DNA from 2 places in the Rhizobium sp. IBUN genome. Region 2 is predicted to be linked to the other one. Evidence: riboswitches for the same ligand, from Rfam matches in the RefSeq annotation. Region 2 holds a riboswitch; the other holds the start of a gene.
The links. A riboswitch is a leader RNA that binds a small molecule or an ion and turns the genes downstream of it on or off. The one in region 2 is predicted to bind thiamine pyrophosphate.

Region 1 (11,859 bases), on a different contig from region 2:
CAGCTGGACTCGATCACAAAGGACATCGAGGTTCTTGCAAAGGACGGCGTGCCGTTCGAGGTGCTCGATCCGGCCCGGTGTGTTGCCGCCGAGCCCGGGCTTTCGCCGGTGAAGCACAAGATCGTCGGCGGATTGCGTCTTCCCAATGATGAGACCGGTGACTGTTTCAAGTTTACCAATGAACTTGCCAAGCGTGCCGAGGCACTGGGCGTCCATTTCGTCTACGGAACCGATGTCCGCAAGCTGCGGATCGACAACAACAGGGTCAGCGCAGTGGAAACATCGCGCGGCGTGTTCGATGGCGATGCGGTCGTGGCCGCGTTCGGCAGCTTCACGCCAAGTCTGCTGAAGCCGCTCGGACTGAAGATCCCGATCTACCCGGTGAAGGGATACTCGATCACGGTTCCGATCATCGACGAAAGCCGCGCACCGGTCTCGACGATCATGGACGAGACCTTCAAGATTGCCATCACCCGCCTTGGCGACCGGATCCGGGTTGGTGGCATGGCCGAAATCTCGCGCTTCAACAAGGACCTGCCGATGTCCCGCAAGGCAACGCTCGTGCATTCCGTCGAGGATCTGTTTGGTGGGGCAGGGGACCAGAGCCAGGCGCAGTTCTGGTGCGGCCTGCGCCCGATGACGCCCGATGGCACGCCGATCATCGGCAAGACCGTCTACGACAACCTTTATCTCAATTCTGGCCACGGCACGCTTGGCTGGACGATGGCATGCGGCTCCGGCCGCGTGCTGACAGATATCATCAACAGGGTAAGACCGCAGATATCGATCGAGGGTCTCGATCTCAGCCGCTACGGCTGAGATGACGAAAGGCAGAATTCGTACGCTATCCTGATAAAATGCCGGCGCCGCGATGGCAGCGCCGGGGTTTCACGATCGGGTGATCAGCGTGCCGCCCAGTTGGCACCACGCCTGAAGATGGTCTTCATCTCAGGCACCGAGAATTCCTTGGCCTGATGGCCGAGCGAGGAATAGAAAACGCGGCCCTTGCCGTATTTGCGTTTCCAGGCGACGGGCATGACGACACCGTCGATCCAGTAGGCGTGATCGCCGGTGAACCTCGTCGTGGCCAGCACCTCATTCGAGGGATCGACGTGCATGTAGTATTGCTCGGACGTGTAGGGGAAGTCGGTAATGCCTTCCATGATCGGGTCGTCAGGGCGAGTGACATTGACGGTGTAGTCGATGATGTTGCCGGGGTGTGCCACCCACTGGCCGCCGATGATGAACTGGTATTCGACGCATTCGCGGAAGCTGTCACCAGCGCCGCCGTGGTAGCCGGCAATGCCGACGCCGCCCTCGATCGCGGCCGCGAGGTTCTTGATCTCTTCCTTTTCGATCTTCGACATCGTCACGATCGGCACGACGAGGCTGAGATCATGGACGGACGGATCGGCAAAAGCCTCGGTCGTGTGCTCGACGTAGACCTTGAACCCGTCCTCCTCCAGCATGTCCTTGATGATTGCGGCGCATTCCTGCGGCTCGTGGCCACTCCATCCGCCCCAGACGATCAGTGCTTCACGCATAGTCTTCCTCCTGATGATTACTTGGCCAGTCGCCCGTCGACGAGCGACTGTGACAGCGGCATGGGCCGCTCCGTTTGAGTGGTGATGGCAACCGTGCGCCCGCTCTCGGAGGCAGCGTGGAAGGCCTCCATGACCTCGAGGACATGCAGAGCCAGGTCGCCGTTGGCACGATGCGGCCGGTTCGAGCGGATGGCATGGGCGAGATCCGCAACACCGATCGAGCGATAATTGCCGTCGCCATAGGGCGCCGTCAGCGGCTGCTGTTCGAAGGCGCCACCTTTCTTCAAAACTTCAACATCGCCTCCGAAGTGATTGGGATCGGGAACGATCAGTGTGCCCTCGGTGCCGTAGATCTCCAGTGGCACATGCTTGTGTCCGGCAACGTCGAAGCTCATTCCGATCTGTACGACCGCACCATTGGCGAACGCCATGAGACCGGCGACATGGGTGGGCACGTGTACCGGGATGTGCTCGCCGTTTCTCGGTTCGCTGGTGATCACGCGCTCCTTTCGTGGCGTGATGGCGAAGCCCGCCACCTGCGCGACCGGTCCGAAAAGGTTGACGAGATCGGTGATGTAGTAAGGGCCCATATCGAGCATCGGTCCGCCGCCGACCTCGTAGTAGAAGGCCGGATTTGGATGCCACCGCTCGTGGCCGGGGCACATGAAAGTTGCTGTGCCGCCGACCGGCTGGCCGATGACACCCTGATCGATGAGGGCACGCGCCGTCTGATGCCCGCCGCCGAGAAATGTGTCGGGAGCTGCACCGATGCGCAGTCCCCTGGCCTTGGCGGCTTCGGCGAGCTTCTTGCCCTCCGCGAAATTGATGCCCAGCGGCTTTTCCGAATAGGCATGCTTGCCGGCCGCAAGCGCCTGCAGGCCGACGGCAACGTGAGCCTTCGGGACCGTCAGATTGACGATGATCTCCACTTTCGGATCAGCAAGAAGCTCATCAATCCGCTTTGCCGGCACGTTGAATTCGCTTGCCTTGGCTTCTGCCAATGCGTGGTTGAGATCGGCCACGCCGCGAACCTCAAGGATGGGGAAGGATGCCATCGCTTTCAGATAGGCGCCGGAGATATTGCCGCACCCGATGATGCCGATACCGACTGTTTCCATGATTTCCTCCCGTTGGATGTCGTGATTTTGCTGCTCAGAGCGCCGGACCAGTGGTGTTCCAGGGTGACTCGTAGAGTTCGTAAAGGGCCACCGCAGCAGCTCCTTGCGCCCAGAAGTCGTCCGTCGAATCGTCGAAGACGAGTTCGGCAACGCCCTTCAGCGATGGCGGAACGGCGAGCGCATAGGCGTTGCGCAGGCTGTCGAGAAATGGCTCACCTAGCGCAAGGCTGGAGCCGACGAGGATGACGCGGGGCGGCGCAAACAAGGTGACGATGTTGGCGATCGCAACGCCAACGGCTTCTCCGGCCCGGATGGCAGCACCAATCAACGTACTGTCCTCGGCCTTGATGAGCGCCTGGGCATGCGTCATGCCGCGTCCAAGCCTGATGGCCTCGGCAAAGCGGCCACTGGCCGGCTGCTCGCCAAGGATTTCGCTTTCGCCAGCCTGGCTCGACAGCCGCACGACCCCGTTGGGTCCCATGCCAAGCACCAGATCGCCGAGATTGTGGCTGAGGCCGCCAGCACCACGAAACAGCTGATTGTCATGAAGCACGCCGAGACCGAGTGTCTGCTCGAGCGAAATCAATACCATGTCTTCCAGATCACGGGCCTTGCCGAACCAGTGATGGGCAAGCGTGATCGCATGCGCATCGCTTTCAACGATGGTCGGGGTATCGAGCCTGGTCGTCATCTCGCTTGCGAAATCGACATTCGTGTCGCGAAAGATCGGGCTGCTACGGATATGGCCGGTTCGGTGCTCGATCACGCCGGGAAGGCCAAGGCAGACGCTGTCTACGTCCTCGAGCGAAAGGCCGGCATCGACGACGCAGCGGCGCACCCCGTCTTCGACGAGGTCTGCGATCACGCCGAACGGCTGGCGGTCGATGCGGATCGGCAGGGTGATTTTCGACAGCACGTCGCCACGGAAATCGGTCACCACGAACACCAGGCGGTTGGCCGCGATCTTCGCCCCGACGACGCGTGCTGCATCGGGATTGAGCTCCAGCATGACGCGGGGTCTTCCGCGCGCCGCCTCGTTGCGAATATCGCCCTCGTGGCGCGGCAGGATCAGACCGTCGTCGAGCAAGGAAGCAGTGATCGCCGAAACGGTCGTGGTCGACAACTGCGTGCGTTCGCTGATCTCGACACGCGATATGGGCCCGTGACGCCGGATCGTGTCCAGCACGTTCAAGCGATTGATCGCGCGCATCAATTCGGGATCTGCGGTCTTCATAAGGTCGGCCAGGCTCTTCAATGTTACCGCGGCGTGCGGCGCTCATATTTTCAACGGTATGCGAATTAAATAGCGCGCCAGCATCCCCGTCTGTCAAGGCAAATCTGCCCGATTTCAACGAGGGGAGTTGACATTCGCCAAAACCTCCCGATGATTTAATCCGCATAAGGGAAAAATTGAAGAGGACGATTTTTGCCCTTGCTGGAGGAGAAAATCATGTTTGACCAAATGAAGGCGAAAGCCTTGCTTCGCAGCCGTTTCATCGCCCGCTCGGCGGCCACGGGACTGGCGCTCCTGATTGCTGCGGGAAGTGCCGCGGCAGACACCACCGTCAAGTGGCTGCACCTTGAGCTCGATCCGAACTATGTCGCGATCTGGCGCAAGATTGCAGACAAATACCAGGCCGAACATCCCGGCGTGAAAATCGAAATGCAGTTCCTGGAAAACGAGGCTTTCAAGGCCAAGCTTCCGACCCTCTTGCAGTCGAGCGATGCGCCGGATTTCTTCTATAGCTGGGGCGGCGGCGTGCTGAAGCAGCAGCTGGCGACCGGAACGCTCATGGACCTGACGTCGGCGATGAACGCAAAGGACGGCGCCTGGGTGAAGAGCTACAACCCGGCCGCGATCAAGGGCCTGTCCTACGACGGCAAGATCGGCGCCGTGCCTTTCAAGATGGGCACCGTCTCCTTCTTCTACAACAAGGCCCTTTTCGCCAAGGCCGGCGTCGATGCCGCCAGCATCAAGTCCTGGGATGACTATCTCAATGCCGTGAAGAAGATCAAGGATGCCGGCATCGTCCCGATTGCGGGCGGCGGTGGCGAGAAATGGCCTCTGCATTTCTACTGGAGCTATCTGGTGATGCGCAACGGTGGCCAGACGGTCTTCGACGCGGCCAAGACCGGTGAAGGGGAAGGTTTCAATGATCCGGCGATCATCAAGGCCGGAGAGCAGCTTGCCGAACTCGGCAAACTGGAGCCGTTCCAGCCGGGCTATCTCGGCGCCACCTGGCCGCAGACGCTCGGCGTCTTCGGCGATGGCAAGGCAGCAATGATCCTGGCGTTTGAAAACACCGCGGCCAACCAGCGCACGAATGCCGGTGACGGCAAGGGGCTCGATCCGGACAATATCGGCCGCTTTGCGTTTCCGGCCGTGACGGGCGGCGCAGGCGCCGTCACCGACACGCTTGGTGGATTGAACGGCTGGGCCGTGACGAAGAAGGCGCCGCCTGAAACGCTCGACTTCCTCGCCTATCTGACGAACGCCGAAAACGAGCGCGAGATGGCCAAGGCCGGCATGCTCATCCCGGTCGCCGTCGGTGCCGAGGACGGTGTGACCAATCCGCTGTTGCATCAGTCTGCCGAACAGTTGGCGCACTCGACCTGGCATCAGAACTTCTTCGATCAGGATCTCGGCCCATCGGTCGGCCGTGTCGTCAACGATGTCTCCGTTGCCATAGTCTCCGGGCAGATGAGCCCTGCCGATGGAGCACAGCAGATCCAGGAAGCCTTCGAGCAGGATCAGCTCTGATCAAGACTATCGCGGCGCGGAGAAGCATCCGCGCCGCCCTCAATCTGAATGAGGAGGATCGGCTTTAATGACCACCATCAGCGCGACGAGCGTCATCCGTCCGCGCCCGACGTTAAGATCGTCGGCGCGCAGCAAGGATCCCAGCCTGGCGCGGCGCCTGCCTGTCCTGCTTCTGTTTCTGCCGCCAGCACTGCTGCTGTTCACGATCTTCGTCATCCTGCCGATGGGCGAGGCGGCCTGGTACAGTCTCTACAAGTGGGATGGCTACGGTCTGCCGACGCAATTTGTCGGCATGCGGAATTTCGAGGTCCTGTTCAAGAACAGCGCCTTCATAACAGCATTGAAAAACAATGCCCTGATCATCGTTGTTTCCATTCTGGTTCAGATTCCGCTCGCGATCTGGCTGGCGATGATGCTGGCGCACCGCATTGCCGGTGTGGTGCTCTTCCGCTTGATCTTCTTTCTACCCTATGTCCTCGCCGAGGTGGCGGCAGGCCTCATCTGGCGCTTCGTCTATGACGGCGACTATGGCTTGTTTGCCTCGGCTGCTCACCTCATTGGCGTCGAGACACCCTATGTGCTGGCAGACAAGGACCTGGCAATCTATGCGGTGCTGGCCGTCGTCGTCTGGAAGTATTTCGGCTTCCACATGATGCTGTTCATCGCCGGGCTGCAGTCGCTCGACAAGAGCGTGCTGGAGGCTGCCGAGATCGATGGCGCCAGCGGCTGGCAGCGGTTCCGCTACATCACGCTGCCGCTTCTCGGTTCGACGGTCCGCCTGTCCATCTTCTTTGCCGTCGTCGGCTCGCTGCAGCTCTTCGACCTCATCATGCCGCTGACCGGTGGCGGGCCGTTCAACGCGACGCAGACCATGGTCACCTTCCTGTTCAACTTCGGCGTCACGCGCATGCAGGTCGGCCTCGGCAGCGCCGTCGGCGTCGTCCTGTTCGTCATCTGCGTGACGCTGGCCTTCGGCTACAAACGGATATTCATGCGCAATGACTGACATGGCCTCATCTGCCCGGACCGCGACCGGCACGAAGATCTATCTCTATGTCTCGCTGACGCTCATCGCGGCGATCGTGCTGGTTCCCCTGATGACGACGGCACTTGGCGGCTTCAAGGACCTCGGCGACCTAAGAACCAACCCCTTCGGGCTACCTGCCGCTTGGCATCCGGAGAACTATACCGACATTCTCTTCGGAGACCGCTACTGGCGACAGATGATGAATTCGCTGATCATCGCCACCTTGACTGTCTGCCTGACGGTCTCGGTTTCCGCCATGGCCGCCTTCACCTTCGCGCATGTAAAGTTCTTCGGTGCCGGCTTCCTTCTCAATTACTTCCTGATCGGCCTGATGTTTCCGGCCGCGACCGCCATCCTTCCCTTGTTCATCCGGATCCGGGACCTGGGCCTGTTGAATTCCTACTGGGGTGTTGTCCTGCCGCAGGTCGCCTTTGGCCTCGGCATGAGCATTCTCTTGTTCAGGAACTATTTTCGCAACCTTCCGGAAGAATTGTTCCAGGCTGCCATCGTCGACGGCTGTGGCTACATCCGGTTTTTCTGGCACATCTCGCTGCCGCTCTCGCGGCCGATCATCGCAACGGTCAGCATCATCTCCTTTGTCGGCAGCTGGAACAGCTACATCCTGCCGCTGATCATGCTGAATTCGGAGACGATGTATCCCTGGCCGCTCGGCATCATGGTTTATCGCGGCGAGTTCGGCACTGCCTGGCAGCTGGTGCTGGCTTTCATCACGCTGACAATCATGCCAACGATCATCGTCTTCTTCCTGGCGCAGAAGCACATCATCGCCGGCTTGACCGCGGGTGCGGTCAAGTCCTGAGGAGGCTTTGCCTCAGCCGAAGACGAGCCCGCCATCGACGATGAGGTTCTGCCCGGTAACGGCGCGTGCCCAGTGGCTTGCGAAAAACAGGACCGCGTCAGCCATTTCCCCGGGCGTCGTCACTTGCCGGAGGGGCGTGCTCGCCGCAATCAGATCGAAGACCGCATCCGGTGTGGCGCTGCTCGCTTCAGTGGCGCGCAGCAAGCCGCCCGAGACCATGTTGACGGTAATGCCTGATGGGCCAAGCTCTGCGGCCGCCGTGCGGGTCAAGGACAGAAGCGCACCCTTGGCAGCCGTGTAGTCATGGTAGGGCACCACCGGGTTCTGGAAGAGATTGGTGCCGATCGTGATGATCCGCCCAAAACCTGCAGTGGCCATGACCGGGCGGGTGGCCTGGATCAGGTTCAACGCCCCCTTCACGGCCGTATCGAGCTGGGATGTCATTTCACCCCAGGTCAATTGATCGAGCTTCGATCGGGCGTCTCCGTTGAAGCTGAAGTCGGTCAAGGCGTTGTGCACGACTGTCGTCGGCGCACCGAGTGTATCCTTGACCTCGGCCACCATGCGCTTGACGGCCTCGCTGTCGCGGACATCCGCCTGGAACGCCCGGGCACGATCACCCAACGACGCGGCAAGCGCCTCGGCCTCGATGCGGCTGTTGCGGTAGTTGATTGCGACCTTCGCGCCTTCGCGGGCAAAGGCAGCAGCGATGGCGGCGCCCAGGCCACGCCCGGCCCCGGTGATGATGATGGTTTGTTCGCTGATCGCCAGTGTCATCTCGAATGTCCCTCTCTCAACGTCCAAAGCTCATGAAAATGCTGAACCGGCCCGTGCCCGGAACCGACAGAAAGCGTATCCGCCTGCGCGACGGCATGGGCGAGGTAGCTTTTCGCCTCCGCCACTGCCTCGGGCAGCGTCGCCCCCTTCGCGAGCTCAGCGGCAAGCGCGCTCGATAGTGTACAGCCGGTGCCATGCGTGTTCGCCGTCGGTATCCGGAGCCCCTCGAACCAGCTCAGTCCCGCGGCTGTCGCCAGGACATCAGGGCTCTCCTGGCTTGGCAGATGACCGCCCTTGACCAGCACCGCCTCCGGGCCAAGAGCACGCAGGCTTTGCGCCTGCTCGGCCATGGCCGCGCGGGTATCGGCCGAAGGTCCATGCAGGAGTGCTGCCGCTTCCGGAAGATTGGGAGTAAGCAGCGTCGCGAGCGGCAGCAGCCGGCGGGTGAGGACGTCGATCGCAGACAGATCGAGGAGGCCAGCCCCGCCCTTGGCGACCATGACCGGATCGAGAACGATCGGAATGCCTTTGTGGGGTTCGATCGCATCGGCGACAGCGTCGGCAATTTCGGCATTGGCAATCATGCCGATCTTGATTGCATCAACGCGGACATCGGCAAACACTGCCTTGATCTGGTCGGCGACGAAGGCAGCCGGAACCAGATGGACCCCGCAAACGCCCTGTGTGTTTTGTGCCGTCAGCGCGGTCAGCACCGCCATGCCGTAGACACCGCGGGCAGAGAATGCCTTCAGGTCCGCCTGGATTCCGGCGCCGCCGGAAGGATCGGATCCGGCAATGGAGAGAACGTTTCGGATCATCGGTGAACCTTTCTGATGTTTTCCGCGATCTCACGAGCCGCCGCCTCAGGGTCACGGGTGCCGCAGATCGCAGAGACGACGGCAAGACCGTCAGCGCCAGCAGCAAAGGCATCCCCGACATGAACCGCCTTCAGCCCGCCGATCGCGACTGCGGGAACGGGGCAGACGCGCACGAGGCGTGCAAGGCCAGCGAAACCGGTCGGCTCCTTGTGATCCGCCTTCGTCGATGTCGCAAAGACCGGGCCGATACCCGCGTAGTCGACGATTGCCGGATCGACCCGCGCGGCCAGTGCCTCGGTCTCAACGGAGAGGCCAAGGATCATATCGTCTCCAATCCGCGCGCGGGCAGTTGGCGCATCCAAGTCCTCTTGCCCGATGTGCAGACCGTCAGCACCAATTGCGACGGCAGCCTCGACGTCATCGTTGACGATGAGCAAGGCACCGGTGCCAGACAAAGCCGCCTTGAGCGCCCGACCTGTTTCGATCATCAGGGGTGTATCGGCATGCTTGTCGCGCAGCTGGACAACGGTCGCTCCGCCAGCAACAGCCGCCCGCGCGGTCTCCACCATGCCGAAGCCGGCACAAAGACCGGGATCGAGGACGAGATAGAGTGAAAGGTCGATGTTTCTCATGCGGAACGCACCCTCGCATGGTGATCGAGAAGCGCGGCGTCAAGCGCTGCAAGCGCATCGAGAAACGCCGGAGAAAACGAACCCGGGCCATCAGCCCTGCTGGCTGCCATCTCGCCGGCAACAGCAAAGGTCGCAAGCGCTGCAACCGTTGCCTCGAACGGCGCGGCAGGCCGGATCGCCGTGAATGCTCCGACGAGGCAGGTCAGTGCGCAGCCGAGTGCGGTCACCTGAGGCATCAAGGCAGACCCGCCTTCAATCCAGGCAGCTCGTTCACCGTCGGTGACGAAATCAACCACGCCGGTTACCGCGACCGTCGCACCGTGTGTCCTCGCAATCAGCCGGGCTGATTCCTCGGCCTGTTCGACCCCGTCACGACTGTCCACCCCCTGGCCCCGGCTTTCGCCACCGGCAAGGGCGATAATCTCGGAGGCGTTGCCGCGAATGACCGTCGGACCGAGTTCCAGCAGCCGATCAACGGCCGCCCGGCGGAAGCCGGTGGCATAATGGGCAACCGGATCGAGAACCCATGGCTTGCCGGACTGGCTGGCGGCGAGGGCTGCCGCCTCCATGCCGCGCAACCAGGATGACGACAGTGTGCCGATGTTGATTGTCAGTGCGCCTGCGATCGCCGCAAACTCGCCAGCCTCTTCTTCCGCATGCACCATGGCGGGAGACGCGCCGGCGGCCAGAAGCACATTGGCTGCGATATTCATGGCAACGAAGTTGGTGATGCAGTGAACAAGCGGCGGTTGCGCGCGCAACTCGCTGAGCAGTATTCCCGGTAAGGTCTGATCTTGCATGGTGCGCCTTTCGATCGGGGAGAAAGGCGCGGGGACTGACGCAGGAGGCGAAACGTCCCGAGCGACTCCCTCCGCCGGCATTATCCGGTTCAGGTTCAAAGGGTCCTTCTCAGCCCCTTGGGAGGGCGCCCCTGTCTCTCACTGCCTTCTTCTCGCAGAGAAGCGCGCGCCTGTCATCCATAAAATGGACATCGCCGGGTGAGCCCGGCGATGCCGGGAAATGCCCTGGAGGAGGCGAGCGGCGTCCACCTCGACATCATCGGGCTCCGGCTCCGGCACGGAAATGAGGTCTGATCGATACGCCGGGCCATTGGATCCGCTCCCAGCTGCTGGTCAAGCGAACTCCCGTGCGCAGGTCCAGGGTCGCGCCTGTGACAAGCTGGACAGATGATATGTCGGGGCCTAGTCTTCTGAAATGTTGGGATGTCGTCTTCTTCTCTTCGGTTTGATCTTGCTGTTCGGATGGACGGCAGGCGCGCAGCAGATGCCCTGTCCCTTTGAATATCCAGACACGCCGGTCAACCGGTCTCGCGGGGTGGTCGGCTGCTCGCTGCAGTGCGATCAGAAGCTGACTTGTCCCGGCCAGCAGGCGATCGAGCCACAAAAGCACCCTTCGGCGAAGGCTCCCGGCAATGCGGTCAATGAGAGTGGAACTTGTCCGGAGGGGAAAAACTGGGATTCGAGAAGGAAAACTTGCGTCGCGTGCGCCGCGGGCGCGTCGTGGGATGCCAAGCGCTCGACCTGTTCCTGTGGGACCGGCCGGTTCGTTGATCCGAAGACGAAGCGTTGCGTCAGTTGTCCCGAAAATTGGGGTTGGGAAAAAGGGAGGTGCCTGTGCACTCGCAGTTTGAAATCCACCTTGGCGGGAAAGTCCTGCTCGCCGAAGCAGCCGGTCTGCAGGACCGACAGCGTTTGGGATGCCGAAAACAAGCATTGTGTGGCAGTGAAGCTGCGGAAGCCGAAGGCGTAGCTCGAGATGGGTAGACGGCTTCAGACCCGAATTGAGCTTGTCGTGGATCGTTCGTCGTGGCCCTAGGGCATGGAGCGCGAATTGCACGTAACATTCGCGTCGTTTCTGTGAGAGTACTTCACCAAAGCCCGGCCACCGTAAGGTGCTTGCGTTTCAATGAGGGAACCGGAACGTGATTGCTGCCCGTACTGTTCGGACACTTGCACCTTTGCTCGTCGCGGCAGTTCTTGCCAGCTGCGGTCATCCAAGCGGAGTCATGGCCCCTGTTGCGCTATCGGCGGCAACGCAGAATACCTCAAAGGTCAGCATGCTGGTCGCAACCACGCGCGAACCTTCCGGCGACCCGGCGACGCTCTTCACCGGCGAACGCAGCCCAAAGCCCTACCTGACGGCGGTTGACGTCTCCATTCCGCCGAAACGGGCCTCAGGCACAGTCCAATGGCCGAAGCGTCTACCGCCCAATCCCGCAACCGATTTTGCGGTGACCAGCGTCAAGGAGATCGACACCGTTCCAGAGGGGCGCGCCTGGTTCCACCAGAACATCCAGGGCGGGCATGCGCTGGTCTTTGTCCACGGCTTCAACAACAAGTAC
Region 2 (11,859 bases):
GTTCGCCGAGGGTCTCCAGCTCGGCGAATTGTGCGGCGTCGTTGGCGTCGGCAATCGAACCCGGACGCAGGCCGTCGCCGAGCGAGAAGGAGACGTCATAGGCGCGGCAGATGTCGCAGATCTCCTCGAAATGCTCGTAAAGGAAGCTTTCGCGATGGTGATGAAGACACCACTTGGCCATGATAGAGCCGCCGCGTGAAACGATGCCGGTGACGCGGTTGACCGTAAGTGGGATGTAGTGAAGCCGCACGCCGGCATGGATCGTGAAATAGTCGACGCCCTGCTCCGCCTGCTCGATGAGTGTATCGCGATAGACCTCCCAGGTCAGGTTCTCGGCGATACCTTCGACCTTCTCCAGCGCCTGATAGAGCGGCACGGTGCCGATCGGCAGCGGCGAGTTGCGGATGATCCATTCGCGGATGTTGTGGATGTTGCGGCCGGTGGAGAGATCCATCACGGTGTCGGCGCCCCAGCGCGCGGCCCAGACCATTTTCTCGACCTCTTCGGCCATCGAGGAGGTGACGGCGGAGTTGCCGATATTGGCGTTGATCTTCACCAGGAAGTTCCGGCCGATGATCATCGGCTCGGCTTCCGGGTGGTTGATGTTGGCGGGGATGATGGCGCGGCCGGCGGCGACTTCCTGTCGGACGAATTCCGGGGTGACGTGATCGGGAATATGGGCGCCGAAGCTCTCACCGTCGCGCACAATTGCCTCGGCCTTAGCCTTGCGGCCGAGATTTTCGCGGATGGCGATGAACTCCATCTCGGGCGTGATGATACCGGCGCGCGCATAGGCGAGCTGGGTCACGGCCTTGCCGTCCCTGGCGCGGAGCGGTTGGCGCTTGGCGGGAAATTCCGGCGTCAGCCGCTCGCCGCTGGCAAAGCCGTTATCCTCGGGGCGCATCTGGCGACCCCGATAGGCTTCGACGTCGCCGCGCGCGAGTACCCAGCTGCGGCGCAGTTCCGGAAGCCCCTGCTCGATGCTGATGTCAGCGCCTTCGACCGTATAGATGCCGGAGGAATCATAGACCGTGACCGGTGGCTCGCCCGATGTCGGGTGGACGCTGATTTCGCGCATCGGCACGCGGACATCGGGGTGAATGTCCCCAGGGATGTAGATTTTCCGAGAGGCCGGTAGGGGCCCTGTTGTGACGGTCGGGGTGATGGTCTTTGCGGCAATATTCATGGTTTGAGGCTCCAAGTTTCAAGTTTGGAGACCCAGTCCTCAGCCGGAATGATGAAAAGACGCCGGCACGGATTCCGCGCGTGAATCCAATGCCTTCGAGCGCTTGCACCGTCCCTACGCCAGTATGAACTGGATCAGGTTCAACGGGTCACTGCGCACGATAGCAGTATCTCAGCCCCTTGCCGGGACCCCCCTGGTGAATGCGAAAAGGTTAGAGCCAGAGCAGCAAAGCTGTCAAGCCGACTGCCGTAACTACATGGAAAGGTCCAGAACGCGGCCCTCGAAGAGGCGGCTCTGCGAACCCTCAAGATGCGCCTTCATCAAAGCCCGCGCGTCTTCCGCACGTCCTTCGACGATGGCGAGGTAGATCTTGTTGTGCTCCTCGTAGACCTGCTCGAGGCCCTGACGCGGACCAAGGAGCGATAGGCCGTGAAGGTGCATGCCGACAGCGATGTGAGCCTTCAGGGCGTCGATCGAGGCCGTGTAGTAGTGGTTGTTGGCGGCTTCGGTGACGGCCCGATGGAAGGTGAAGTCGGCGTCGGTGCGATGAAGCTGGTGACTGGTCGCCTCGCGCAGATCGGCGAGTGCTGCCGCGATCTTCTGGATCGCCGCCTCGTCACGGCGCTTGGCAGCAAAGTAGGCGGCGGCAGGCTCGATCGTCAGGCGAAACTCGTAGCAGCGCTGGATGTCGGCGATCGTCTTCACCGGAGAATAGGAGAGCTGCGTCGTCGGCGAACCGTGGGCGCTGACGAAGGTGCCGGCTCCCTGACGGGCATAGACGATACCTTGATCGCGCAACCGCGCCAAGGCGTCGCGCACGATCGGACGCGAGACGCCGAGCATCGATGCAAGCTCATGCTCACCGGGAAGCCGCGAATCCGGCGGATAGTTTCCCGAGCGGATACGCTCCTGCAATTGGTCGAAGACGCGATCGACCAGCTTGACAGCCTTGCCGCGCTCCGGCTTGGCCGCCGAGGCCGTCTGGGCTTTCGCCGATACACCGCTACCTTCGTCCACCTTCACTCTCCCCGTCGGCATGTCCTATGCCGCCTGATTCTGTGCAATCAGTCTTACCAAACTATCAGAATTACCGAAGCCCCCGGACTTCACCGCGCAACGGAAAAGCAGGCCGTCTGCCGTTACGACGTCGAACCACGGAATACCCGCCTCGATTTCGCCCTGCGGCCTCAGGACCCGAATGCCGAGCGCGCGGAAAACCGCGAGCGCCGTATCGCCCCCGCCGACCATCAGCATGTCCGGGCGCGTCATCTCTATGGCCGATTTTACGCCTTTCGCGAAGCGGTCGGCAACTGTCGCAGCCTCGCTGGTGATTTCGCCGGTGCAGCGAAGGAGAATCGGCAAGCCAAATCGCGCTTCGGGAGGCACTGCTCCCATGGGGGCATCAATGGTTGCGGCGAGGCATTCGGTGCCTTCCAGCCTGGCCATTTGTGCTGTTGTGATCGGGTCGCGGGAGCCGAAGGCGAAGACGGTCCGGCTCGATGCGGCAAACGCTTTGCTTGTCCTGTTCGGCTGCCCGATCTTGCGGGCAAGTGCGGCTCCGATACCGCGGGCGCCGACGGCAAGGGCGTTCGTCCAGTCGTGTGCCTCAACCACTTGGTCGAGATCGCCGTCCGTTTCGGCATCGCGGACCAGCACCTCGGTGTCACTTGCGTCAAAAAGCTCGGCAATCGGCAGCGGCCGATCGACACCACGACCGACGACGTGACCGTTGCGGGTCAAACGCTCTTGATCGGGAATGGCTGGTGCCACCACGATTGCCTCGTGACCGAAGGAGGCAGCCAAAGCTGCGCTTTCCGCTGCAACGTTCCCCTTAAGCCGGGAGTCGATCTTTTTCAGAACGATTTGAGGCGAGGCGGCAAGAAGGGCCTTCGCCGCAGCGCTGACCCTTCCTGCCGCTTCCTCCTCCGGGAGAGCTCTCGAAGCCGTGTTGACCACCACGACCTCGCTACCGGTCGCAAGCGTTTCCGATATGGCCCCGACGTCGATCGCGACAGCGACGGAAAGTCCGGCGTCGACAAAGGGGGTTCCCGTGTCGAGCGCGCCGGTCAAATCGTCAGCGATGATCGCGACCTTCAGCGTCATTCAGTCTGTCCTGAGTTGACAGCGTGGCAGGCGACGAGATGGCCAGGCTTGGCTTCTTTCCATTCCGGCACGACCTTGCTGCACACGTCCATGGCGATCGGGCAGCGCGAGTGGAAGCGGCAGCCGCTCGGTGGGTTGAGCGGGCTCGGCACGTCGCCCTGCAGGATCTGGCGCTTGCGCGTGCGCTCCAGCTCCGGATCGGTTTCCGGAACGGCTGACAGCAGTGCCTTGGTGTAAGGGTGCAGCGGGTTCTCGAACAGCTCCTCGCGCGTCGCAAGTTCCGCCAGGCGGCCGAGATACATGACGCCGACGCGGGTACTGATATGTCGGACAACAGCCAGGTCGTGGGCGATGAAGAGGTAAGTCAGGCCATACTTCTCCTGCAGATCGAGCAGGAGATTAATAATCTGCGCCTGTATCGAGACGTCGAGCGCCGAGATCGCTTCGTCGCAGACGATGAATTTAGGCTGGCAGGCAAGTGCGCGAGCGATGACGACGCGCTGTCGCTGGCCGCCGGACAGCTCATGCGGATAGCGCTGCGCAAAGCGCGTCGGCAGGCCGACGTCGGTCAGCAGGGTGGCGATCTTGTCCTTGAGCTCCGCTTTGGTGCAGAGCTTGTGGAAGAGGATCGGTTCGCCGACTGCCTCACCGATCGTCATGCGCGGGTTGAGCGTCGAATAAGGATCCTGAAAGACGATCTGCAGGTCGCGGCGGAAGGGCCGCATCTGTTTTTCATCAAGGGTCGCGAGATCCTGGCCCTTGTAGACGACCTTGCCTGATGTCGCCTTGTAGAGGTTGAGGATAGTGAAGCCGGTCGTCGACTTGCCGCAGCCGGATTCGCCGACAAGCGAGAGGGTTTCGCCTTCCATGATGTCGAGGTTGACGTTGTCGAGCGCATAGACGGTCGCCGAGCGCTCGCCGAAGGCGCCGAGCTTGACGTGGAAATGCTTGACGAGGTTTTCGACCTTGAGCAGCGGCTGTGCACCCATCACGCAGCCTCCTGCATTTTCTGGACGACGAAGCAGGCTGTGCGGTGGTTTCCGGCGCCTGATAGCGGTTCGAGTTTCGGCACGCGCTCGTGGCAGACGGCTTCCGCCAGCGGACAGCGTGGGGCAAAGGGGCAGCCCTTGGGGCGGCGGCCCGGCTCCGGTGGCGTCCCGCCGATGGACGAAAGCCGGCTTGCCGGCGCATCCGAGAGCTTCGGGATCGAGGCGAGCAGACCGCGCGTATAGGGGTGGCTGGGGCGGGCATAAAGCTCGTCAACCGGTGCATCCTCGACGACGGTTCCGGCATAAAGCACGGCGACACGATCGACGAGACCGGCAATCAGCGCCAGGTCGTGGGTAATCCAGACAACCGACATGCCGAGCTTGGCGCGCAGATCCTTCACCAGATCGACGATCTGAGCCTGAATGGTGACGTCGAGTGCCGTCGTCGGCTCGTCGGCGATCAGCAGTTTCGGATTGCAGGCAAGGCCGATCGCGATCATCACACGTTGGCGCATGCCGCCGGAGAGTTCATGCGGATAAGCCTGCAGGCGCTCTTCCGGCCCGGGAATGCCGACGAGGCGTAGCAGTTCGACAGCACGTACGCGCGCATCGGCCTTCCTCATCCCGCGATGATAGATCAAGGGCTCGCAGATCTGGTCGCCGATGCGCATCACCGGGTTAAGCGAGGTCATCGGATCTTGGAAGACGAAGCCGATATCGCCGCCGCGCACCTTGCGCAGTTCCTTGTTCGACATCTTCTGCAGGTCGTGGCCGTCGAAGCTCGCGGATCCCTTGGTGACTCTGATCTTGTTCGGCAGAAGCCGCATCAGGCTCAGCATGGTCAGGCTCTTGCCACAGCCGGATTCGCCGACCACGCCAAGCGTCTCGCCCTTGTTGACGTGCAGATCGATGCCATCGACCACGACCGCTGGGCCGTTTCTGCCATCGATTTCGACCGTCAGGCCGCGGACATCGAGGAGTTTTTCGTTGGATCGGGTGGTGTTCATCACTTCGAACCCCGCGGATTGAGTGCGTCGTTGAGGCCATCGCCGAGGAAGCTGAAGGCGACCGAGGCAAGACCGAGAACGGCTGCCGGGGCGGCCAGCAGATGCGGATAGTGCTGCCAGACGCGCAGACCGTCCGAGATCATGTTGCCCCAGCTTGGGGTCGGCGGGTTGACGCCGATGCCGAGGAAGCTGAAGGCGCTTTCCAGAACCATCGCAGTGCCAAGGCCGGCGCTGACGGAGACGATCAACGGGCCAAGCGCATTCGGAATGACGTAGCGTTTCATGATGATCCAGTTCGAAAGGCCGAGCGCCTGCGCGGCCGTGATGTAGGGCCGGCTCCGGATCGACAGGACCTGGGCGCGAACGAGGCGCGCATAGGGCGGCCAGGAGATCAAGGCCATCGAGCCGAAGACCAGAATGAAGTCGACCCAGATGGTCTGGCGATAGAAGGGATTGAGCGTCGCCAGATACTGCGCCTCCATCCATTTGGTGATGGGGGACTTCAGCGATGCATTGATGACGACGACGAGGAGCAGGTTCGGCACCGACATGGTCATGTCCGTCAGCCACATGATGACGCGGTCGAACGGATTGCCGAAGAAGCCAGCGATCGCGCCAAGGATCGTGCCGATAAACACGGCGATGACGGTGACAATGACTGCGACCAGGAAGGCCGTGCGGGTGCCGAAGACGACTCGGCTGAACACGTCGCGGCCGAGATCGTCGGTGCCGAAGAGATGTTGCAGCGATGGAACGGCGTTGCGGGCCTGTAGATCCTGGCTCAGGTAGTCGTAGGGCGTCAGATACGGGCCAAAGATCGCGGTGAAGGCGAGGATTGCCACGACGATCAGGCCGAAGACGGCAAGCTTGTTGCGCTTCAGGCGATACCAGGCGTCGCGCCACAGGCTGACGGGTGCTTCTTCCTGAGCTGCGACGGGAGAGAGAGGGATGGCGGACATGGTCAGCGGCTCCTTCTTGCATCGTTGGCACGCGGATCAAGCAGCGGATAGAGAACGTCGACCAGAAGGTTCGAGATCATCACCAGGAAGGATCCGATGAGCGTGATCGCCAGAATGACGGGGTAGTCGGAATTGGTCAGCGCCTGCACGGTCAGGCGACCGAGGCCGGGAAGACCGAAGACGAGCTCCACGAAGATCGCGCCGTTGACAATGGTGATCATGATCAGGCCGAGCTGTGTCACGACGGGCGTCAGCACCGGGCGCAGGATATGGCGCAGCGCTACGACCATCTCGGGCACGCCCTTGGCGCGGGCGGTGCGGACGAAATCTTCAGACAGTACCTCGATGACGGCGGCGCGTGTTTGGCGGACGATCAGCGCGATCGGCTGAAATGAGAGCACGATGAGCGGCAACAGGATGCGCACATCGAAAACACCACCCCAGCCATACGGCACCTTGACCATCGGCAGCAGCACGATAAGGCCGACCATCAGCAGCGGGCCGGCGACATAGGCCGGTATCGCCCACAGAAAGAGCGCGCTGCCGAGGATCGTATAGTCGAGGCGGCTGTTCTGGTTCATCGCGGCGATCATGCCAAGCGGAATGGCGATAACAGTCGTCAGGATGATGGAACAGAGCGCAAGCTTGAAAGAAACGGGGGCTGCAGCCGACACCATTGCCCAGACCGAGCGGCCGGATGTTAGCGAGTTGCCGAACTGGCCATGCAGCAGGTTCCAGATGTAAAGGGCGAACTGCTCGATGAAGGGCCTGTTCAGGCCGGCACTTTCGCGGATGGCTTCGATGCGCTGCGGATTGTAGGCGACATCGCCGGGTGCGCGCAGAAAGATCAACTTGATCGGATCGCCGGCGCCGTAGAAGGCCAGCGCGTAGACGGCCAGCATCACGATCAGCACGGACGGAATCCAGATGGCAAACCGGGTCAGCACGTAGCGTAACAAGGTCATCTCCCACCGGTTGGCAGACACCTTCCGCATCAACGCGGACATGTGATGTCTTCTTGAAACTTGCGCGAAGGCCTTGCGGTCTTCGCGCGGTTGCTAATATGCCCGAGGGCTATCTGTTTCAGAGTTTCGTGCCGGCTCAGCCGATCGAAATGTCCCAGGGCGCCACGACCTGCCAGTCGAGGTTCTTCTCCATTCCCTTGACCTCTTTGGTGGCCCAGCGGGACATCGCCTGAGAATACCACGGAATGAATGCCCAATCGTCGCGGAATGCCTTCTGAGCATCCTGGGCGAGCTTGACGCGCTGCGGATCATCGACGGCTTTCGTCGCCGCTTCGGCAAGTGCCGCATCGACCTTGTCGTTCTTGTAGCCGCCAAGCTTGTTCTGTGCGTTCGACGAGGTCGAGGCGATGCAGCCGGCGAGATAGGAAACGGCATCGGGAACACGAGTGCCGACGTCGTCGCGGAAGATCTGGACGGCGTTCTGGTCCGGACCGGCATAGGAGTCCTGCTGCGGCTTCATGTCGACGGCCGTGATGCCAAGGTTCTGGCGCCACTGCTCGGCAATGAACTGGGCGGCAGCCTCGATAGCTGGGGCGGAAATGCCGACGAAGAGGATCTTCGGCAGGCGCTCGGGACCACCATAGGTCGATTCGGCAAGCAGCTTCTTTGCTGCGGCTGGATCGTACGGATAGGGCTCGAAGCCGGAGTTTTCGGCGCCGGGAACGGAATTCAGGATCTGGTCGGCCTTCTTGTGCGGACCGTCAGGATAGGAAGCCTTGAAGAGGCCGTCACGATCGATTGCCATGATCAATGCCTGGCGAACCTTCGGATCGTCCATCGGTGCGCGGGTGACGTTGAACCAGAAGTGCTGGCTGGTCGGGATCAGCGGACCGGCGGAGAATTCGGGGCCGAGGTCCTGGATAATCGTCGAGGTGACCAGTTCCGTGTGTGCGTTGAACTCGCCGGACTTGATGAGCGACGTCGCGGTGACGTTGTCTTCGATCGAGGTGATTTCGATGCGCGCGAGCTTCGGCTTCGGGCCAAAGAAGTTCTCGTTCGGCTCGAATACCAGCTTGCCGGCGTCGATGTCGATGCTCGTCAGCTTGAACGGGCCGGAATAGACGGCGCTGCTGTCGGGCTTGTACCAGTCCGCCACTTCCTCGCCGTCACTACCACGAGACTGCGCGGCCTTGGTGATCGGTGCGATATGGTTGGCAAGGCGCATGAAGAAGATCGGGTCGGCTTCCGCCAGCGTCACGACGACGGTGCCTTCGTCAGGCGTGGCGACGCCCGTCAGCTCGTTGCCGGAACCGGCGCCGATTTCCTTGTAACCCTGAACCTTGCTCAGTACCTGGTCGGCACGCTGGCTCTTGGTGTTGGGCATGGAGGCCACTTCCCAGGATCCCTTGACATCAGCCGAGGTGATCTTGCTGCCATCCGAGAAGACAGCCTTGGGATCGATCTTGAAGGTCCAGACCTTGTTGTCGGTCGACTCCCAACTGGTGAAGACGTATGGCTTGATCTTGCCTTCGCTGTCGAAATACATCGGCGAGGCCCACCAGATCGAATTCCAGCGGAACGGAACGCCGCCGCCGCGCAGCGGCGACCAATCCTGGTTGAAGGCCGGATTGGCAACCTTCAACACCTGACCGTCATCGGCCAGCACGATGCGAGCATTCATGCCGAAGATTGTGAGGCCGACGCCGGCGGCGAGGCCAAGCTTCAACGCGTCGCGACGCGACACCTGCGCTTTCTGCGCAATATTCCCTTCATTCCGATCAGTCATCGTGTCCTCCCATGACAAAATCAGTGACGGCACCACTTTCACTCTGTTCCCGAAAGTGCGTCACGACATGGCGCAGACACTCGCGCGATAATGTAAATATGTCAATACAAATTAATCGATGGCGCTTGCGTCAAAAAGATCGAAATATTTTCTGTAATTTTTTCAATATGTTAAAAAATCGCAATCGAAGCTCTCCGTATTGTCATATTGACAACAAAGGTTCAGGGGATGAAGAAAACGCCATCTTGCGGGCCGGATTTCCGGTCGCTGCCGCCTTTTTCGCGGCGTTCATCCGAGGAGGACGATATGAGCAATCACAAGATTACAGGCGTATTTAGCGCGGCCGCGACGCCACTCAATGCGGATGGCAGCCCGGATCTCAGCCTTTTCACCGAGCACTGCCAGCGACTGTTGCAGGAAGGTTGCCACGGCATCGCCCTGCTGGGCACGACGGGGGAAGCAAACTCCTTCTCCTCCAGCGAGCGCCGTGCAATTCTCGAGGCAGCGCTCAAGGCGGGCGTGCCGGCCGACAGGCTGCTCCCGGGGACGGGCGTCGTCGCCATTCCTGAAACCGTCGAATTGACCAAGCACGCCCTTTCGCTCGGCGTGACGAAGGTCGTGATGCTGCCGCCCTTCTACTACAAGGGAGTTTCCGACGACGGATTGTTCGCTGCCTACTCGCAGGTCCTGGAAAAGATCGCCGACGCCCGGTTGCAGGTCATTCTCTATCACATCCCGCAGGTCTCGGGCGTTCCGCTTTCGATTCCGCTGATCGGCCGACTGATAAAAGCCTTCCCCGACACGGTCGTCGGTATCAAGGAATCGGCCGGCGATTTCAATAACATGCAGGCGATCATCGCGGCTTATCCGGGCTTCTCCGTGCTGGCGGGCGCCGATCCGCTGCTCTTGCCACTGCTGAAGGCCGGAGGTGCGGGCTGCATCACGGCAACCTCCAATCTCGTCGCGAATTCGCTGCGAACCGTTTACGACAAGGTGCATGACGAGACGCAGGCCGGCGCCGTCGAGGCCGCCCAGGCTCGCATCAACGCCTATAGAACGCTTTCCAATTCCTACGTGCAGATCCCGACCATCAAGGCCATGGTCGGGCTGAAGACCGGCAACGCTGCCTGGAAGCGCACGCGTGCGCCGCTGATGCCGATCAGCGATGCCGACTACGTCGCGCTTTCCGAAGCCTATGCCAAGCTGCCGTAGGGAGCGCGACCATGAGTTCCACAGCTTTGCCAGCCGAGGCCGTTCCGGCACTGATGACCGGAGAGATCGTCGCGAACGCGAACGAAATGGGGCGCGCAGATGCCTATCTGCCCTCCCCTTGCATCCAGAACCATGCCGCCAACCTCGCCTTTCTGCCTGACGGGACACTCACCTGCGTTTGGTTTGGCGGCACGATGGAGGGTATGGGCGACATTTCCATTTACATGTCGCGGCTTGCCTCGCATGCCGATGTTTGGTCGCAGCCGGAGAAAATGTCCGACGATCCCACCAAATCCGAGCAGAATCCACTGATTTTCACGGCTCCTGATCAAAGGGTCTGGCTGCTTTACACCTCGCAGACCTCGGGCAATCAGGATGGTTCTGTTGTCAAATGTCGGACGTCCGAGGACGGTGGCAAAACCTTCGGAGAGGTCCGCCTTCTCTGCGATATCCCAGGCACCTTCGTTCGCCAACCAATCGTCGTCAACGAGGGCGGCGCCTGGCTCCTGCCGGTCTTTCGCTGCATCGGATTGCCCGGCGAGCGCTGGACTGGCGACGTGGATACGGCAGGCGTGCTGATCTCCCGCGACCAAGGCGAGAGCTGGGCTATGACCGAGGTCCCTGACAGCATTGGGGCGGTCCATATGAACATCGTTCCGACCGACGATGGCAACCTTGTCGCCTTCTATCGAAATAGGTTCGCCGAATCCGTCTTGTGCAGTCGCTCGAGTGATGGTGGTGAGCATTGGAGTGCGCCGCAGCCGATCGATCTGCCGAACAACAACTCGTCAATTCAGGCGACAAAGCTCAAAAACGGCGTGATAGCAATGGTTTATAACCATTCCAATGCGTCGATGTCGGACGCTCGGCGACAGTCGCTTTACGATGAGATCGAAGGTGACGATGAGATCAAGGCGGTGTCGGCGCCGGCGATCGAGCGCCGCAAGGCCGTCTGGGGCGTTCCCCGTGCGCCGCTCAGCCTCGCCTTCTCCAACGACGGCGGCGCAAGCTTCCCACGTCGTATCGACCTCGATACCGGCGATGGATATTGCCTGAGCAACAACTCGAAGGACTCGGTGAATCGCGAGTTTTCCTACCCTTCGATTGTCCAGGGGCCTGATGGCACTGTGCACATCGCCTATACCTACTATCGCCGAGCCATCAAATACGTCCGGCTTTCGGCAGACTCGATTGCCTGACGCCTTCACAGGTTGTCAGTTGTGAACCTCATCGATCCGACGCGGCTCATCGGAGCACTAAACGCGTCGAATTGGATGCTTGTTTTGACAACTTTTGCGCCCTTCTTCCGACGATCCAGTGCGGGCGCTCTCGGCGCCTGCCAAGCAACGCATCGCTTCAGTATTGTAATCAATTTCAATATGTTGGCTTGTATAATGTGTTTTCTTCCCTGCGATGATCTCGAGGAGAAACGCATTTTATTTCGACACTATCGAATGTGTCGCTTGCCAAGTACGGGATCATTGTATAACAAATTTACATCTTGTGCGACCTGATGTGTCGCTAGCACTTGCAGGGGAGGACTGGTCCAGTGGTTAGCTTGGATTCGCCTATCACAATCGTTCGGCCGCATCTGATCGAGTTCGGTGTCGGTACGGCGGGGCGGCTCGGCAAGTGGGCGAGCGAGAAGTGCT

Region 1: linked by a shared signal. The riboswitch ahead of thiM (hydroxyethylthiazole kinase) and the one ahead of thiC (phosphomethylpyrimidine synthase ThiC) in region 2 are both predicted to bind thiamine pyrophosphate.

What each region holds. Positions count from the first base shown of each region.
Region 1 covers NZ_AZNV01000028.1:69,854-81,712, forward strand. Annotated here, with positions in the region: gene RHIBUN_RS0122825 (D-amino acid dehydrogenase) at 1-819, shown strand, start outside; gene RHIBUN_RS0122830 (ThuA domain-containing protein) at 903-1,544, opposite strand; gene RHIBUN_RS0122835 (Gfo/Idh/MocA family oxidoreductase) at 1,562-2,662, opposite strand; gene RHIBUN_RS0122840 (ROK family transcriptional regulator) at 2,697-3,896, opposite strand; gene RHIBUN_RS0122845 (extracellular solute-binding protein) at 4,113-5,423, shown strand; gene RHIBUN_RS0122850 (sugar ABC transporter permease) at 5,491-6,429, shown strand; gene RHIBUN_RS0122855 (carbohydrate ABC transporter permease) at 6,422-7,270, shown strand; gene RHIBUN_RS0122860 (3-oxoacyl-ACP reductase) at 7,283-8,047, opposite strand; gene thiD (bifunctional hydroxymethylpyrimidine kinase/phosphomethylpyrimidine kinase) at 8,044-8,865, opposite strand; gene thiE (thiamine phosphate synthase) at 8,862-9,497, opposite strand; gene thiM (hydroxyethylthiazole kinase) at 9,494-10,297, opposite strand; TPP riboswitch at 10,347-10,440, opposite strand; partial or broken gene RHIBUN_RS0122885 (alpha/beta hydrolase) at 11,524-11,859, shown strand, end outside.
Region 2 covers NZ_AZNV01000001.1:298,402-310,260, forward strand. Annotated here, with positions in the region: gene thiC (phosphomethylpyrimidine synthase ThiC) at 1-1,186, opposite strand, end outside; TPP riboswitch at 1,280-1,391, opposite strand; gene RHIBUN_RS0101340 (FadR/GntR family transcriptional regulator) at 1,439-2,209, opposite strand; gene RHIBUN_RS0101345 (four-carbon acid sugar kinase family protein) at 2,228-3,289, opposite strand; gene RHIBUN_RS0101350 (oligopeptide/dipeptide ABC transporter ATP-binding protein) at 3,286-4,278, opposite strand; gene RHIBUN_RS0101355 (ABC transporter ATP-binding protein) at 4,278-5,285, opposite strand; gene RHIBUN_RS0101360 (ABC transporter permease) at 5,285-6,244, opposite strand; gene RHIBUN_RS0101365 (ABC transporter permease) at 6,247-7,203, opposite strand; gene RHIBUN_RS0101370 (ABC transporter substrate-binding protein) at 7,346-8,995, opposite strand; gene RHIBUN_RS0101375 (dihydrodipicolinate synthase family protein) at 9,302-10,207, shown strand; gene RHIBUN_RS0101380 (exo-alpha-sialidase) at 10,219-11,406, shown strand; gene RHIBUN_RS0101385 (iron-containing alcohol dehydrogenase) at 11,757-11,859, shown strand, end outside.